DNA from 2 places in the Sphingomonas sp. NCPPB 2930 genome. Region 1 is predicted to be linked to the other one. Evidence: riboswitches for the same ligand, from Rfam matches in the RefSeq annotation. Region 1 holds a riboswitch; the other holds the start of a gene.
What was found. Region 1 has a riboswitch for thiamine pyrophosphate ahead of thiC (phosphomethylpyrimidine synthase ThiC). Riboswitches for the same ligand answer to the same signal wherever they lie in the genome.

Region 1 (7,182 bases):
CGGCGTCCTCCGCCGCGACGAAGGTTTCGACCGGGGCATTCTGCTTCGCCGCGAATTCGCGCACTTCCTGCGTGATCTTCATCGAGCAGAATTTCGGGCCGCACATCGAACAGAAATGCGCGGTCTTGGCGCCCTCCGCCGGGAGCGTCTGGTCGTGGTAGGATTCCGCCGTGTCGGGGTCGAGCGACAGGTTGAACTGATCGCGCCAGCGGAACTCGAAGCGGGCGCGGCTCAGCGCGTCGTCGCGCATCTTGGCGGCCGGGTGCCCCTTGGCCAGATCGGCGGCATGGGCGGCCAGCTTGTAGGTCACCACCCCGACCTTCACGTCGTCGCGGTCGGGCAGGCCCAGATGCTCCTTGGGCGTGACGTAGCAGAGCATCGCCGTGCCGTACCAGCCGATCATCGCCGCGCCGATACCGCTGGTGATATGGTCGTAACCCGGCGCGATGTCGGTCGTCAGCGGCCCGAGGGTATAGAAGGGCGCCTCGCCGCACGCCTCCAGCTGCTTGTCCATATTCTGCTTGATCTTGTGCATCGGCACATGGCCGGGGCCCTCGATCATGACCTGCACGTCCTGTTCCCAGGCGCGCTTGGTCAGTTCGCCCAGCGTGTAGAGCTCGGCGAACTGCGCCTCGTCATTGGCGTCGGCGATCGCGCCGGGGCGCAGGCCGTCGCCCAGCGAATAGGCGATGTCATAGGCCTTCATGATCTCGGTGATCTCGTCGAAGCGTTCGTAGAGGAACGACTCCTTGTGATGCGCCAGGCACCACTTCGCCATGATCGAGCCGCCGCGCGACACGATGCCGGTGACGCGCTTGGCGGTCAGCGGGATATAGGGCAGGCGCACGCCCGCATGGATGGTGAAATAGTCGACGCCCTGCTCGGCCTGTTCGATCAGCGTGTCGCGGAAGATTTCCCAGGTCAGCTCCTCGGCGATGCCGCCGACCTTTTCCAGCGCCTGATAGATGGGGACGGTGCCGATCGGCACGGGCGAGTTGCGGATGATCCATTCGCGCGTGTCGTGGATGTTGCGCCCCGTCGACAGGTCCATGACCGTGTCCGCGCCCCAGCGGATCGACCAGACCAGCTTGTCGACCTCGGACGCGACATTGGAGGCGACCGCCGAATTGCCGATATTGGCGTTGATCTTGACCAGGAAGTTGCGGCCGATCGCCATCGGTTCGGATTCGGGGTGGTTGATGTTGTTGGGGATGATCGCCCGGCCGCGCGCCACTTCGTCGCGGACGAATTCGGGGGTCACGTAATCGGGGATGGCAGCGCCGAAGCTCTCGCCGTCGCGGACATATTCGCGCAGCATCTCGCGGCCCAGATTCTCGCGGGTCGCGACATATTCCATCTCGGGCGTGATGATGCCTTTGCGGGCATAGTGCATCTGGCTGACGTTCATGCCGGGCTTGGCGCGCAAGGGGCGGTTCAGCCCGGTGCGCGGGAATTGCGGCACGCCTCCCGACCGGTCGGGGCCGAGCTGGCCATTGTCCTCGGGGCGGATTTCGCGACCGTCATAGGCCTCGACATCGCCGCGCGCCTCGATCCAGTCGCGGCGGATCTGCGGCAGGCCCGCCATGATGTCGATGCGGGCGTTCGGATCGGTATAGGGGCCGCTGGTGTCATAGACACGCAAGGGCGGCTCGCCCGAAGACGGGTCGAGATGGATTTCGCGCATCGCGACGCCCAGGGGCCCGACATGAATCTTCTTCGACCCACGAATGGGGCCAGTGGTGACGCCAATTTCAGCCTTTGCGGGGATATCTGCCATAGTCCACTCCATGCGGAGGAAACGGACCATGAGAGACGGGGCCGCTCCCTCCCTACGCCGGTGTCAGCCGGATCAGGTTCAGCGGGTCGGGGGCTCCTGCCCCCCTCTCAAGCGCAGGTCAGCGCTCCCCCGGGGATGGACCCTGCATAAGCGCAAATCGCGCCAAGCAGAAGGGCTTTCCGCCGAAATGCCCCGCGCGGCCGGGCGACACATGAAAAGCCCCGGTCGGCCAGGGGCTGGCGGCCGACCGGGGCAATCACCCCTTGCGGGACAGAATGCGTCAGCCGCTGGCCGCGCTGGTCCGTACATTGCCGTTCAGGCCGCTCGGGAAGAAGCCGCCGCCGGTCACCGCCGCCTTGTTGAGATAGACGACGTTCAGCACCTGGCCCGGCGTGCGGGCAAAGGCGATCGCGTTGGAATCGGCGGGCACGATATTCGCCGACGTAACGCCATTGGCGGTGACGGTGATGCCCTGATCGAGGTCGGTCGAGCCGTCCAGGCTGTCACGCGCGTCCGAAATCTGGTTCGCCGCGGTGATCAGCGTTCCGTTGCTCAGACCCTTGCGATAGATGACCGAGCGGACCAGACCCGCATGATAGGCCTCGGCCGCGTGGATGCCCGCCGCCGCCTCGACAAAGGTCTTGTTGGAGAGCAGCGTGACCCCGCCCATATAGGCGGTGACACCGACATCCTCGAAGATATAGGCGGCGAGCAGGAAATTCTCGTCCGAGGCATAGGGGTCGAAGGTTCCGGTCGATCCGATCACCCCGGCCGCGCGCGCCGCCGCCGTGAAGGCGCCATTGGCATCGCCCGACAGGTTGATGGCAGGCTGCGCCACCGCGCTGGAGCCCAGGGCGTTGCGCAGGAAGGTGACGTGCGCGATCTCGTCATAGGCGATCTCGCGGGCATATTGCGCCACCAACGGATCCTGGAACGCGACCTGGCGCGGCTGTCCGCTGGTGCTGGTCGCGACCGAGCCTTGCGTCCCCGTCCCGGCCTGAAGCGAGGAGGACAGGCCCGCGCCGAACGCGGCATAGCTGTAGAATTGCGCTTCCAGATATTCCAGCTGAAGCGCGAAGTTCAGGACATCGGCATCGGTGACGGTACCCGCCGTCGCGGTCGGGGTGGGCGTCGGCAGGACGATGACGTCGTTATCGTCGCTGCCGCAGGCGCCCAGCATGGCCAGCCCACCCACCGCACCGGCCCCGGCGGCCATACGCATGAAACGGCGACGATCGGACCGGCGCTTGGCCGAAGCCTCTTCGATCACATCGAGAATGAAGCGTTCTTCGCTCATGATGAAAAATCCTCTCGGAACGAGGAAAAAGGGGGAGATCAGTTGGCCGCGCTCGCGCGCAGGGTGCCGTTGACGCCGGCGGGGAAGAACCCGCCCAGCGTGGCCGACGCCTTGTTGAGATAGACGATGTTCAGCACCTGCTGCGGCGTGCGGCTGAACGCGATCCCGTTGGAATCGAGCGGCACGATGTTGGACACCTGCTGTCCGCCGACCGTGGTCGCGGCAATGCCCTGATCCAGGTCGGTGGTCCCGTCCAGGCTGTCGCGCGCGTCCGAGATCTTGCCCGCCGCGGTAATCAGCGCCGGGGTCTGAATACCCTTGGCATAGAGCGTCGTGCGGACGATCGCGGCATGATAGGCCTCGACCGCCAGGATTCCGGCAGCCGCCTGGAGAAAGGTCTTGTTGCTGATCAGCGGTGAGGCCCCCTTATAGGCGGTCACGCCGACATCCTCGAAGATATAGGCGCCGAGCAGGAAATTCTCGTCCGAGGCGTAAGGGTCGAAGGTCGCGTTGGAGTCGATCACGCCCGACGCGCGCGCCGCCGCGGTGAACGCGCCGTTCGCGTCGCCCGAGATGTTGATCGCGGGCTGCGCCACCGCCGAACTGCCGAGCGCGGTGCGCAGGAACGCAACATGCGCGGCTTCGTCGGCCGCGATCTCGCGGGCATATTGCTCGACGATCGGGTCGGTGAACGTCACCTTCTTGCCGCCGGTGACCGCGCCCTGCGTGCCCGTGCCGGTCAACTGGCTGGAGGCGAGGCCGGTGCCGTTGGCGGCAAAGGCATAGAATTGCGCTTCAAGATATTCGAGGTTCAACGCAAAATTCAGGATATCCGCGTCGGTGATCGTCGACTGGGCCCCCGCCTTGCTGGTCAGGGTAAAGGCCGCGACGCCGGCGGCGGCGGCGCCCATCGCCGTCTTGAAGAACTCGCGTCGTTGATCGCGGCGCTGGGCCCGTGCGTCGAATGCGTCGAGCAGGTGTGCGCTTTCGGTCATCATGCTCCTCCCGGTATGGAACCCCCGCAAGTCTATCTGTCGGCTCTTTGCCAGCAGATAGACTTGCAAGAGGGTCAAGCGGGAAGACTTTTCAGGGTAAAGCCCAACGCCCGACCGAAAAGCGAAACGTTACGTCCGCAGGAAAAGACGCAACTCTTTTCACCTGTCCGGTTAGACCGCGACTCGATACGACGAAACGTTCAGGGAGCAAGACGAATCGATTGCGCCTCGGCCAGATAGACCGCGAACATGTCGTCCGGATCGCTCCATTGCGCGACCGGGGTCCAGCCGCCCGCGCGCAGCAGGATCTTGGCATCGCGGGGGCCGTATTTGTGGCTGTTCTCGGTGTGGATCGTCTCGCCCGCGGCCATGGCGAAGGGGCGGCCCTCGATGGTGAAGGCGACGTCGCGGGTCGCGGCCAGGTGCATCTCGATTCGCGAGCGATCGTCGTTCCACACCGCGCGGTGGCGGAACGCCTCGACCGGGATGGTGCCGTCCAGCTCGCGGTTGATCCGGTCGAGCAGGTTGCGGTTGAACGCCGCCGTCACGCCCTGCGCATCGTCATAGGCGGGGACCAGGATCTCGCTGGACTTGGCGCGGTCCATCCCGATCAGCAGCATCGCCCCCTCGCCCAACGAACCGCGCATCGCGCGCAGCAGGTCGGTCGCCATGGCGGGCGTCATGTTGCCGATCGTCGAGCCGGGGAAGAAGCCCAGCTTCGGCGCCTCCGCCACCATCGCGGGCAGCGCCAGCGGGTGCATGAAATCCCCCTCCAGCGGATGGATGGGCAGGTCGGGAAAGGCCTGTTGCAGATTGCGCGCGGATTCGCGCAGGAAGTCGCCCGAAATGTCGATCGGCACATAGGCCGACGGCTCGACGCAGCGCAGCAGCACCGGCGTCTTGGTCGAGGAGCCCGATCCGAACTCGACCACCGCGCGCCCCTTGCCGACATGCGCGACGAGGTCGGGGCAGATGGTCTTCAGGATCGCGGTCTCGGCGCGGGTGGGATAATATTCGGGCAGGTCGGTGATCGCCTCGAACAGCTCGGACCCCTTGCGGTCATAGAACCAGCGCGCGGGGATGGCGCGGGGGCGGCGCTCCAGTCCGGCGAGGACATCGGCACGGAAGGCGGGATCGGTCAGCGACATCTGACCATCCTCGATCTCGGGCTTCAGCATGATTACAGGTCCTTTGCCAGACGGACGCCGGTGAACTGCCAGCGCTGATGGGGGTAGAAGAAGTTGCGATAGGATGCGCGGGCATGGCCGCGCGGCGTCGCGCAGCTGCCGCCGCGCAGGACGAACTGCCCGTTCATGAACTTGCCATTATATTCGCCGACCGCCCCCTCGACGGCGCGGAAGCCGGGATAGGGACGATAGGCGCTGCCGGTCCATTCCCAGACATCGCCGAAAAAGGCAGGGCCATGGGTCGCAGGACGCGGCTCGGACGCGCCGCCCGTCTCCATCTGGTTGCCCCCCGCCGGATCATGCGCGGCGGCGGCGGCTTCCCACTCCATTTCGGTCGGCAGGCGCGCGCCCGCCCAGCTGGCAAAGGCATCCGCCTCGTAGAAGCTGACATGCGTCACCGGGGCGGCGGGATCGACCGCGCGGCGGCCGTCCAGCCCGAAACGGGTCCAGCCGCCGTCGCGCTCTTCCCAATAGAGCGGCGCGGCGATCCCCTCTCCCTTCACCCAGGCCCAGCCATCCGACAGCCAGAGCCGGGGATCGCGATAGCCACCATCGGCGATGAACTGCATCCATTCGGCATTGGTGACCGTGCGATCGGCGATGGCATGAGGATGGAGCAGGGCCTCATGGCGCGGCCCTTCGCAGTCGAAGGCGAAGCCCTGTCCGTCATGGCCGATCCGGACCACGCCCGCCTGCCCCTCGATCCAGCCGATCGGGCCGGGCATCGCGACGGGGGCCTTGGGCTCGGGCGGGTAGAGCGCGGGCTCCAGCGGGTTTTCGGAGAAGAGGTGCAGGATGTCGGTGACGAACAGCTCCTGATGTTGCTCCTCGTGATGGCATCCCAGCGCGACCAGCTCGCGCGCCGCGTCGGGCAGATCGGGCAGCGCCGCCAGCAGCGCGGCATCGACATGCGCGCGGTACGCCCGCACCTCGTCCAGCGTCGGGCGGGTGATCATCCCGCGACGATGGCGCGCATGGCGTTTGCCTTCCGCCTCGTAATAGCTGTTGAACAGGAAGGGAAAGCGGGGATCGTGCAGCCGATAGTCCGGCACATGGTCGCGCAGCACGAACGTCTCGAAGAACCAGGTCGTGTGCGCCATGTGCCACTTGGCGGGCGAGGCGTCGGGCATCGACTGGACGGTGGCGTCGGCGTCGGACAACGGCTCGGCCAGCGACAGGGTCAGCGCGCGGACGGCGCGATAGCGGGATGCCAGTTCGTCGGCAGGCGTCGGCGCCGTCGCGGACGACGGTACGAGGGTCGGCATTCGGCTGCTCCCCGGATTGCGGGGAACAGCGACCGGCCCGTTACCGTCTCGCCCGCACCCCTCCTGGAACCCAAAGAACGTCCGATGCGCCGTTTTTGTTCACCACCCGTGCCGCGACGAACAGCCAGTCCGACAGGCGGTTGAGATAGGCGAGCGCGGACGGATTGGTCGCCTCATGCTCCGAAAGCGCGACGCCCGCCCGCTCGGCCCGCCGCGTGATCGCGCGCGCCAGATGCAGATGCGCCGCCGCCGGCGTGCCGCCGGGCAGGATGAAGCTGGTCAGCGGTGCCAGCGCCGCGTTCATCGCGTCGATCTCGTCCTCCAGCCGCACGACCTGTTCGGGCAGGATGCGCAGCGCCCCCTCGACATGGTCGGGCGTGGCGAGATCGGCACCCAGGTCGAACAGGTCGTTCTGGATTCGCGTCAGCTGCTCGGCGAGCGGTCCCTCCATGCTCAGCAGCGCGACGCCGATCGCGCTGTTCGCCTCGTCCACCTCGCCGATCGCGATCAGCCGCGCATCCGCCTTGGACCGGCGCGACCCGTCGACCAGCCCGGTCGTGCCCGCATCGCCGGTGCGGGTGTAGATCTTCGTCAGCTTGACCATCGGATCAGGTCCGCCCCGCCAGGAACAGCAGCAGCACGACGATGGTGATCGCCAACG
Region 2 (7,182 bases), on a different contig from region 1:
TTGTCGAGCACCGCGTTCAGCCGCCGCTCGCTCTCGCGGTGCGCATGGTCGGCCGCGCGCCGCCTGAGGATCTCGGCCTCCAGCCGCTCCGCCCGCTCGTCGCGAAGCGTGATCTCGCGGCGCAGCTCCAGCTGGGTCATGACCTGCCGCGCGAGCACCTCAAGCGTAAGGCGCTGACGCTCGGTGATGCCCTCTGGCCTGGGTTTGGTATCGAGCACGCACACCGTGCCGATCGGCAGCCCGTCCGGGGTTTCCAGCAGGGCCCCGGCATAGAAACGCAGGCCCGGCCTTCCCACCACCAGCGGGTTGCAGGCGAACCGTTCGTCCGTCATGGTATCCGGCACGACGAAGATGCCCGGTTGCAGGATCGCATGGGCGCAGAGCGACACTTCGAGCGGGAGTTCGTCGGCGCCAATGCCGACCTCCGCCTTGAACCACTGGCGATCCGCCGCGATCAGATTGACGACCGCGATCGGCGCATCGAAGATATCGGCGGCGAGCCGGACGATATCGTCAAACTCCACCTCGCGCGCCGTATCCAATATCGCATAGCGGTGCAGCGCCGCGACACGGGCTTCCTCGCTCCAGGGCGGCGCGACCTTGGGGCCCGTCATGCGGCGGTCGGTTCGTCGGTGTTAACGGCGGGGCGGCTGGTGTCGGATCGCGGGCGCGACCGGAGCGTGGAAGGGAGCATAGGCGTCCCCCGCATGGTACCGCCAGCGTTGAACCATCGACCACATCCACTTCCATGCCGCATAGGAGAACCTAACGCTCAAATATCGGCCCCGCTCAATCGAAATCTGACTGCTGCGCTTTTTTTCTTCATCAGGCGGTCGGCGGCAGGGTGGGACGCTCCCCTTCCGAGGCCGCCGAGGGCCGCCGCCAATCCCGGTAGCCGATCACCGCCAGCCCGATCATCACGGCATAAAGGCCAGCGGTGGGCAGTAATCCCTTGTAGAGAAACATGCCCACATAGGCGACATCGACCACGATCCAGAGCAGCCAATTCTCCCGGTGACGCCGCGCCGTCCAATATTGGGCGACCAGGCTGAACGCGCTGAGCGTCGCGTCCATCCAGGGCAGCGCCGCATCGGTATGCCGGCTGGTGAACCAGCCGATCGCCACTGCGCCGAACGCGCCCAGTGCCAGCCCAGCCAGCGCCTTGGGGCGCGACAGAGGCATCACCACGACCGCGCCGGTATCGCGGCGCTCGCGGCTCCAGACGATCCAGCCATAAAGGATGCCCACCCCGAACACCGCCTGCAACGCCATGTCGGCATAGAGCCGCACGTCGAGGAACAGCTTGAAATACAGCACGCAGGCAAGGAGGTTGAGCGGCCAGCAGAACAGGCTTCGCCGCGCGGTCAGCCAGATCGCCAGGAAACTGATGACCACCGCCGCCATCTCGAGCGTCGACATCACAATTTCCGCCCCGCCCGAAGCTCTGCAAGGAAATTGCGCCCCGCCGCCGATCCGAACCAGTCGGCATGACCCAGCAGATACCCCTCCCAGGCCAGCATGGCGGCGTCTTGGTCGCCCACGACCCCGGCGAAATAATCGATCTCCGACAGGGCGAACTCGACATGGACCAGCGGCAACATTGCGATGATGCTTTCCATCATGGCGGGGTCGATGGGGGACATCGCCTCATAGCCCGCGATCAGCGCCAGTGCCGATGCGGGGTCGGCGATCGCGTCATCGTGCCCCTCCCCCAGTTCCAGCCACGCAAAGGCGGTGCGTTCGATCGCGATCGCCAGATCGTGCGCGGCACAGCTGCGATCGGCCAGCCCAAAGTCGAACACGGTCCGGACCGTATCGTCCGCCGCCCATAACAGGTTGGAGGGATGCCAGTCATTATGGGTCCACAGGGGCGGCTGGCCTGCGATATGCCGGGCCAGCCCCTCGCCCCACGCGGCGAACAGCGACGACAGGCGGCGGCGCCAGGCATGCCCAGCGAGAAACGCGGCCAGGGCCGGACGCGCGGCGACATAGGCTTCGGCCGCCGCCATCGGATCGGTCGCCGACAGGATGCCGAAGCTGGCGACCAGGGGCTGGACAGCACGCGGCGGCGCATCATAGCCGAGCGACGCGCGGTGCAGCCGCGCCAGCGAAACCCCGGCGGCATGGGCGTGCGCGAGCGACCGGAACGGCGTCCAGGACAGCCGGTCGCGATACAGATCCTCGCCCGGCGCCTGGCGATGGACCTCATAGGTCGCCTCGCCCAGCGCGACCGCGCTTTCCCCCTGCCCCGTGCGCCATATCTCAGGCACCGGCGCGCCCGCAGCAGCGAGATGCGCGATGAAGCGATGCTCCTCCACCAGTCCGGCGGCCGTCCGCACCCGGCGATCATGCCGCTTGACGAGCAGCATGCCCTCCGTCGTGTCGATCAGCGTCGCGGCGGAAAAGGGACGCGGCGAGTGCCAGCGAAGCGCCTCGATCCGGGCGGCCTGCGGATAATGCGCCAGCACGGCCGCCGCTTCCTCGGGCGTGATCGCGGGCCAGGTGGGTGCCTCCATCGCCAGCCCCATGCCATGGACGCGGTGACCGGCGCCCGCCTCGTCCGCTATGGTCACGATCAGAACCCGCGCGAAATCGTCGCGACGACCGCCGATCCGCCGCCGATATAATAGGACGGCGCATTGCCCTTGATGATCGTGCCGCCGCGCCCGACGACATCGCGCGCGTTGGTCGTGACGGACTGAACCCCCGCCAGCACATGCGGATCGGTGACGTTGATCGCATTGACCCGCAGGTCGGTCCGCTTGCCGTCAAGCCAATCGGCCAGATGGACGCCGATCGCCAGGTCGAGCGTGGCATATCCCCGGATGCTCTCGTCGTTCATGAACGTCGCATATTGGCGACCGACATATTTGCCCGCGATGCTGCCGAACAGATGCCCATCGTCATAGGTGCCACCGGCGCCGAACTGGAGCGTCGGGCTGGATACCGCCCGCTTGCCCCGCGTCGGCAGATAGTCTCCGCCGACCGGCAGATCGTCATCGATCCGCGCGCGCAGATATTCGCCCGAAACATAGACGCTGACGCCCCTCGCGGGCCGGTAATCGATCTCGGCATCGACGCCATAGGAGGTCTGTCCGCCCGCGTTCAGCGTCGAATTGACCAGCGCCCCACCATTGTCGACCACGGTCGCCAGCTGGCGGTTGCGGAACTTGTAGTGGAAGCCGGTCACCGAGGCGGAAAGGCTGGGCCCGATATAGCGATAGCCGAGCTCCTGCGACACCGAATATTCGTTCTTCAACGCGTCCGTGCCGCGCGTCGAGACCACGCCGCCGTCATAGCTGTCGTACAGCGTGAATTCGTTGGGCGTCCGGAAATTGGTCGTGACGTTGGCAAAGGCCTGCTGGCGATCGTCGAGATCATAATGGACGGCGGCGCGCGGCAGGGCGGCGAAGCTGTCGCTGCGCACGCGCGTCTGCGGTCCGGGCAGGTAATTGCGGCCGTTGCGGAGCAGGTTGACGCCCTTGAAGCCGATATCGACCGTCAGCCTGGGGCTCAGCGCGATGCTGTCGGCCACGAAGACGCTCTTCGTTACGGTCACGGTGCGCTGGTTCTCATAGGCGAGCAGGCGCCCATCGGCGGTGCGGATCGCCTTGCTGCGATAGCCCCAGCGGTCGGTCGGGCGTCCGTCGGTGCCGACGGCGGTATAGGTCTGGGTGACGCGGTCGGTGCCATAGTCGAACCACAGGCCCGCGGTCAGCCGGTGGATGCCCGCGCGCAGCGTCAGGCTGGCGACCTGGCCGGTCCGCATCTGATCGCCCGTATAATTGCCCAGCACCGTCGCGACCCCATTCACCGCGCCGGGCAGCGCGATCGGCTGCGCCAGTTGTTCGCTCCCCAGGTAATTGCCGGTGGTCGCAAGCTGGGTGCCATAGGGCGAATTGCCATAGCCGAACTGGAGATAGGTCGTGGCGTCCAGCGTCAGCCGGTCGCCCAGGACCAGATGCACGGGGGCCGAGGCATAGAGGTTGCGGAAGGGCGCGCGGTACAGTTCCCAATAATTGGTATTCCCCGGCGTATATTGCGCGTCATAGTTGAAACCGCGTCCCCGCGCGCGCCAATCGGCCAGGGTGGGGCTGGCATAGCTGGAGGAATTGGCGTCATTGTACGATAGGGCGAGGCTGGCACGGTTCCCGTTTCCCCATTCGCCCAGCAGCTTGGCATCGACATGCTGGCGCAGGTCATAGCCCGCGCCCCGCCAATTGTCCGCGCGGGTGTTGGAATAGGACAGGAACGCCTTCAGCCCGGTATTTCCGATCGTCCCCGTATCGACCCGGACAAAGGCCCGGTGCATGTTGTACGACCCCAGCGACAGATCGGCGAGCATTCCGCGCGCCGCCTTGGGATCGTCGAGTGACAGCGACAACAGACCGCCCGCGCCGCCGACGGTCGGCGAGGCGAGATCGACCGCCCCCTGGGCCAGCCGGATCGCACGCACATTCTCCGCATCGGCGAATTGCGACGGATAGGCGTAATAATAGCCGATGTCGTTCTGCGGCGCGCCCTCCATCAGCACGCCGATCTCATCCTGCCCCAGACCGCGCAGCGTCAGGCTCGAACTGGTCGACAGGCCATAGGGATCGCTGGATGCGACATTGGCGCCGGGCAGCAGGCTCACCAGCTGGAAGGCGTTCAGCGTCGGGGCCTGCTTGACGATGAAGTCCGAGGAGATCTCGCTGACCGCCTTGGGTTCGGTCTGGTCGGGCAGCAGCCCCTCGGGATCGCGGTGGCCGATCACGCGAATATCGGCAGGCGCGTCGGCCGCCCGCTGCGCCGAGGCCGCGCCGGGCAGCGCCAGCCACGCGGCGGACAGCAGCAGGGCACCATATCGGATCGTCTTGCGATCGCGCGAAATCTGAACAGCCATCGTCTCTCGTCCACTTCACACGGAAGGACGACGAAGGAACCGCCACCCTCCCTACGCCGGTATCAGCCGGATCAGGTTCGGCGGGTCATGGGCTGCTGCCCATCTCTCGACCGCGCATCAGCGGTTCCCCGGGGATGGCGTCGTCTAGGCGCTTACGGCCCGTAAGCAAATGATTATCGATGGCGGAAGGAAAGACCCGTCCGGTGCCCTGCGTCGCCCCGCCGCGCGACGAGGACATGCCAGCGCGCCCGGCGGCGCATGGTCTCGACCTGCCAGGTCATGCCGGTCATCAGCAGGAAGCGTTCCTGGATATCGGCGGCGTGCTGCGCGAAGTCGTAATAGTCGATGCGATGATGCGCCAGGACCAGCCGCCCGCCGGGGCGCAAGGCCGCCGCGACGCCACGCGCGACATGCCGCATCGCGATGGGCGAAAGATAATAGAGTAGCTCGGCGATGACGATCGCATCATAGTCCCGTCGCGGAAACCGCGCGGGCAAGACCAGCGATATCGCCCGTGCTCGCGGCGAGGCAGCGATCGCCAGCGCCGTCAGGCGGGTGCCCTCGACCGTCCCCTCGGTCGCGTCGAGCCGAAGCGCGCGGCGCGCGATGGCGCGGCTGTTCGATCCATTGCCGCTGCCCAGTTCCAGGACCCTGCCCGATGGCCCCTGGCCCAGCGCATGCAGGATCGCCCGGCGCTTCACCGCCTCGTCCCGGTTGGAGAAGGTCCGCCAGGGATCGTCGTCCGCCGCGAACTTCTCGGCGAAGCCATTGAGGTCGATCGCCTTCATCGCCTCACCGGAAGGAAACGCTCGACCGGGTGGGAAAAGGCCGTGAGTTCATGGCGTGCGATCGAAAAGCCCCGAGGATCGTCGGTGATCGCGCCTAGCTGGGTCCGATGCACCCGGATCAGCGCGCGCTTCGCCGCCGCGCCGCCGGGGATCGAGACGGTCCGGCTCCGCGCCGCCATCCGCCTTTGCGGCGGCCAGACCTGATAGGTCAGACGCCGCCTGCCGAAGCGAAAATGGCCAAGCGCGGTCGCGACCGCCCGGTGATCGGGATGGGCATCCGTGGCGGCGGGCCCGACCAGCAGGTCCAAGCCCCGATGCTTCCGGAGCGCCCGGTGCAGCCGCTCGCGACAAGGATCGCCCTCCGCCATCAGCCCGCCATCGGGTAGCCCGAGGAACGTCACCCGGTCGCTCCGGACGCCCAGACGGCGCAGCGCATGGCGGCTTTCCCGCTCGCGCGCGGCGATCAGACGCGCGGCGGGCCATGTCCGGCTGCCAGGATGCGAGGCGGCGCCGTCGCTGACCACGATGACCCAAACCCCGCTCCCCCGCCTCCGCAGCGCCTGGATCAGCCCCGCCGCCCCGATGATCTCGTCATCGGGATGCGGCGCGACGATGACCGCCCGGCGGACGCCGTTGAGGTCCAGCCTCATAGCGACAGCTCCAGCAAGCCCTGCGCCACCGCCTGCCCGACCCGGAGGCGTTGCGCGTCGGGCATGGGCTGGCGCAGATAGACCGCCAGATCGGCCAGCATCGCGGAGAGCGGATGGGTGAGGAACTGCCCCGCCAGCCCCACCGCCTCCCGAGCGATCACGATCGCCTGCTCGGCCGCGTCGGCCACCGCCATGCGCGCAGCCGCGACCCGCGCCAGCCGCGCCTCTTCGACCTCCTCCCCGAACCAGCATCGCGCCGTGCGCCGCACGATGGCCGCCGCCAGTTCCGCCAGCGCGAACAACCGCGCGAGCCGCGCCGACTGGAACGGGTCGTCGGCGCGTCCCGCCTCGACCAGATGGCGGCGGGTCAGGTCGCACAGCCCGGCCACGCCCCCGGCATGGACCGCCACGAACCGCAGCGCCCCGCCGCTGAAAAAAGGCTCGCGCGCATAGAGGTTCGGCGCGCCGATCCGGTCGTCCTGCGCGATGACGCCGTCCCGCCAGCGGACCAGATGCGTTTCGGACCGCTGCATGCCCGTCACCCGCCACCAGTCGCGATCGATCACCGGCGCGACCCTCGCCAGATCGAGCAGCAGCAGTTGCACCCCCTCGATCGTGTCCGCCGTGACCAGCGCGTGGCTCAGCACCCCGGCGCCCGAGGCATGGCTCTTGCCCCCGGTCAACCGCTCGCCGTCCAGCCGCAGGGGCTCGCCCGCCAGTCCGGCGTTCCAGACGCCCAATGTCGCCCCATGCGCCAGCATCCCGCTCAGCCGTTCCACCTGCGCCGCCGATCCGTATCGGCGCACGATCTGCACCGCATCGACATGCCCCTCGACCAACCGCCCGAGCGGCAGATCGC

Region 2: another riboswitch for thiamine pyrophosphate. It lies ahead of ACFX59_RS05600 (TonB-dependent receptor); the one in region 1 lies ahead of thiC (phosphomethylpyrimidine synthase ThiC).

What each region holds. Positions count from the first base shown of each region.
Region 1 is NZ_JBHZQU010000015.1:21,866-29,047, forward strand. It holds gene thiC (phosphomethylpyrimidine synthase ThiC) at 1-1,777, opposite strand, end outside; TPP riboswitch at 1,823-1,913, opposite strand; gene ACFX59_RS15040 (ferritin-like domain-containing protein) at 2,058-3,074, opposite strand; gene ACFX59_RS15045 (ferritin-like domain-containing protein) at 3,113-4,069, opposite strand; gene egtD (L-histidine N(alpha)-methyltransferase) at 4,270-5,247, opposite strand; gene egtB (ergothioneine biosynthesis protein EgtB) at 5,250-6,521, opposite strand; gene ACFX59_RS15060 (cob(I)yrinic acid a,c-diamide adenosyltransferase) at 6,562-7,125, opposite strand; gene ACFX59_RS15065 (twin transmembrane helix small protein) at 7,130-7,182, opposite strand, start outside.
Region 2 is NZ_JBHZQU010000003.1:95,818-102,999, forward strand. It holds gene ACFX59_RS05585 (PAS domain S-box protein) at 1-614, opposite strand, end outside; gene pnuC (nicotinamide riboside transporter PnuC) at 826-1,419, opposite strand; gene ACFX59_RS05595 (phosphotransferase enzyme family protein) at 1,419-2,528, opposite strand; gene ACFX59_RS05600 (TonB-dependent receptor) at 2,576-4,885, opposite strand; TPP riboswitch at 4,917-5,026, opposite strand; gene ACFX59_RS05605 (methyltransferase domain-containing protein) at 5,059-5,673, opposite strand; gene ACFX59_RS05610 (PIG-L deacetylase family protein) at 5,670-6,323, opposite strand; gene ACFX59_RS05615 (acyl-CoA dehydrogenase) at 6,320-7,182, opposite strand, start outside.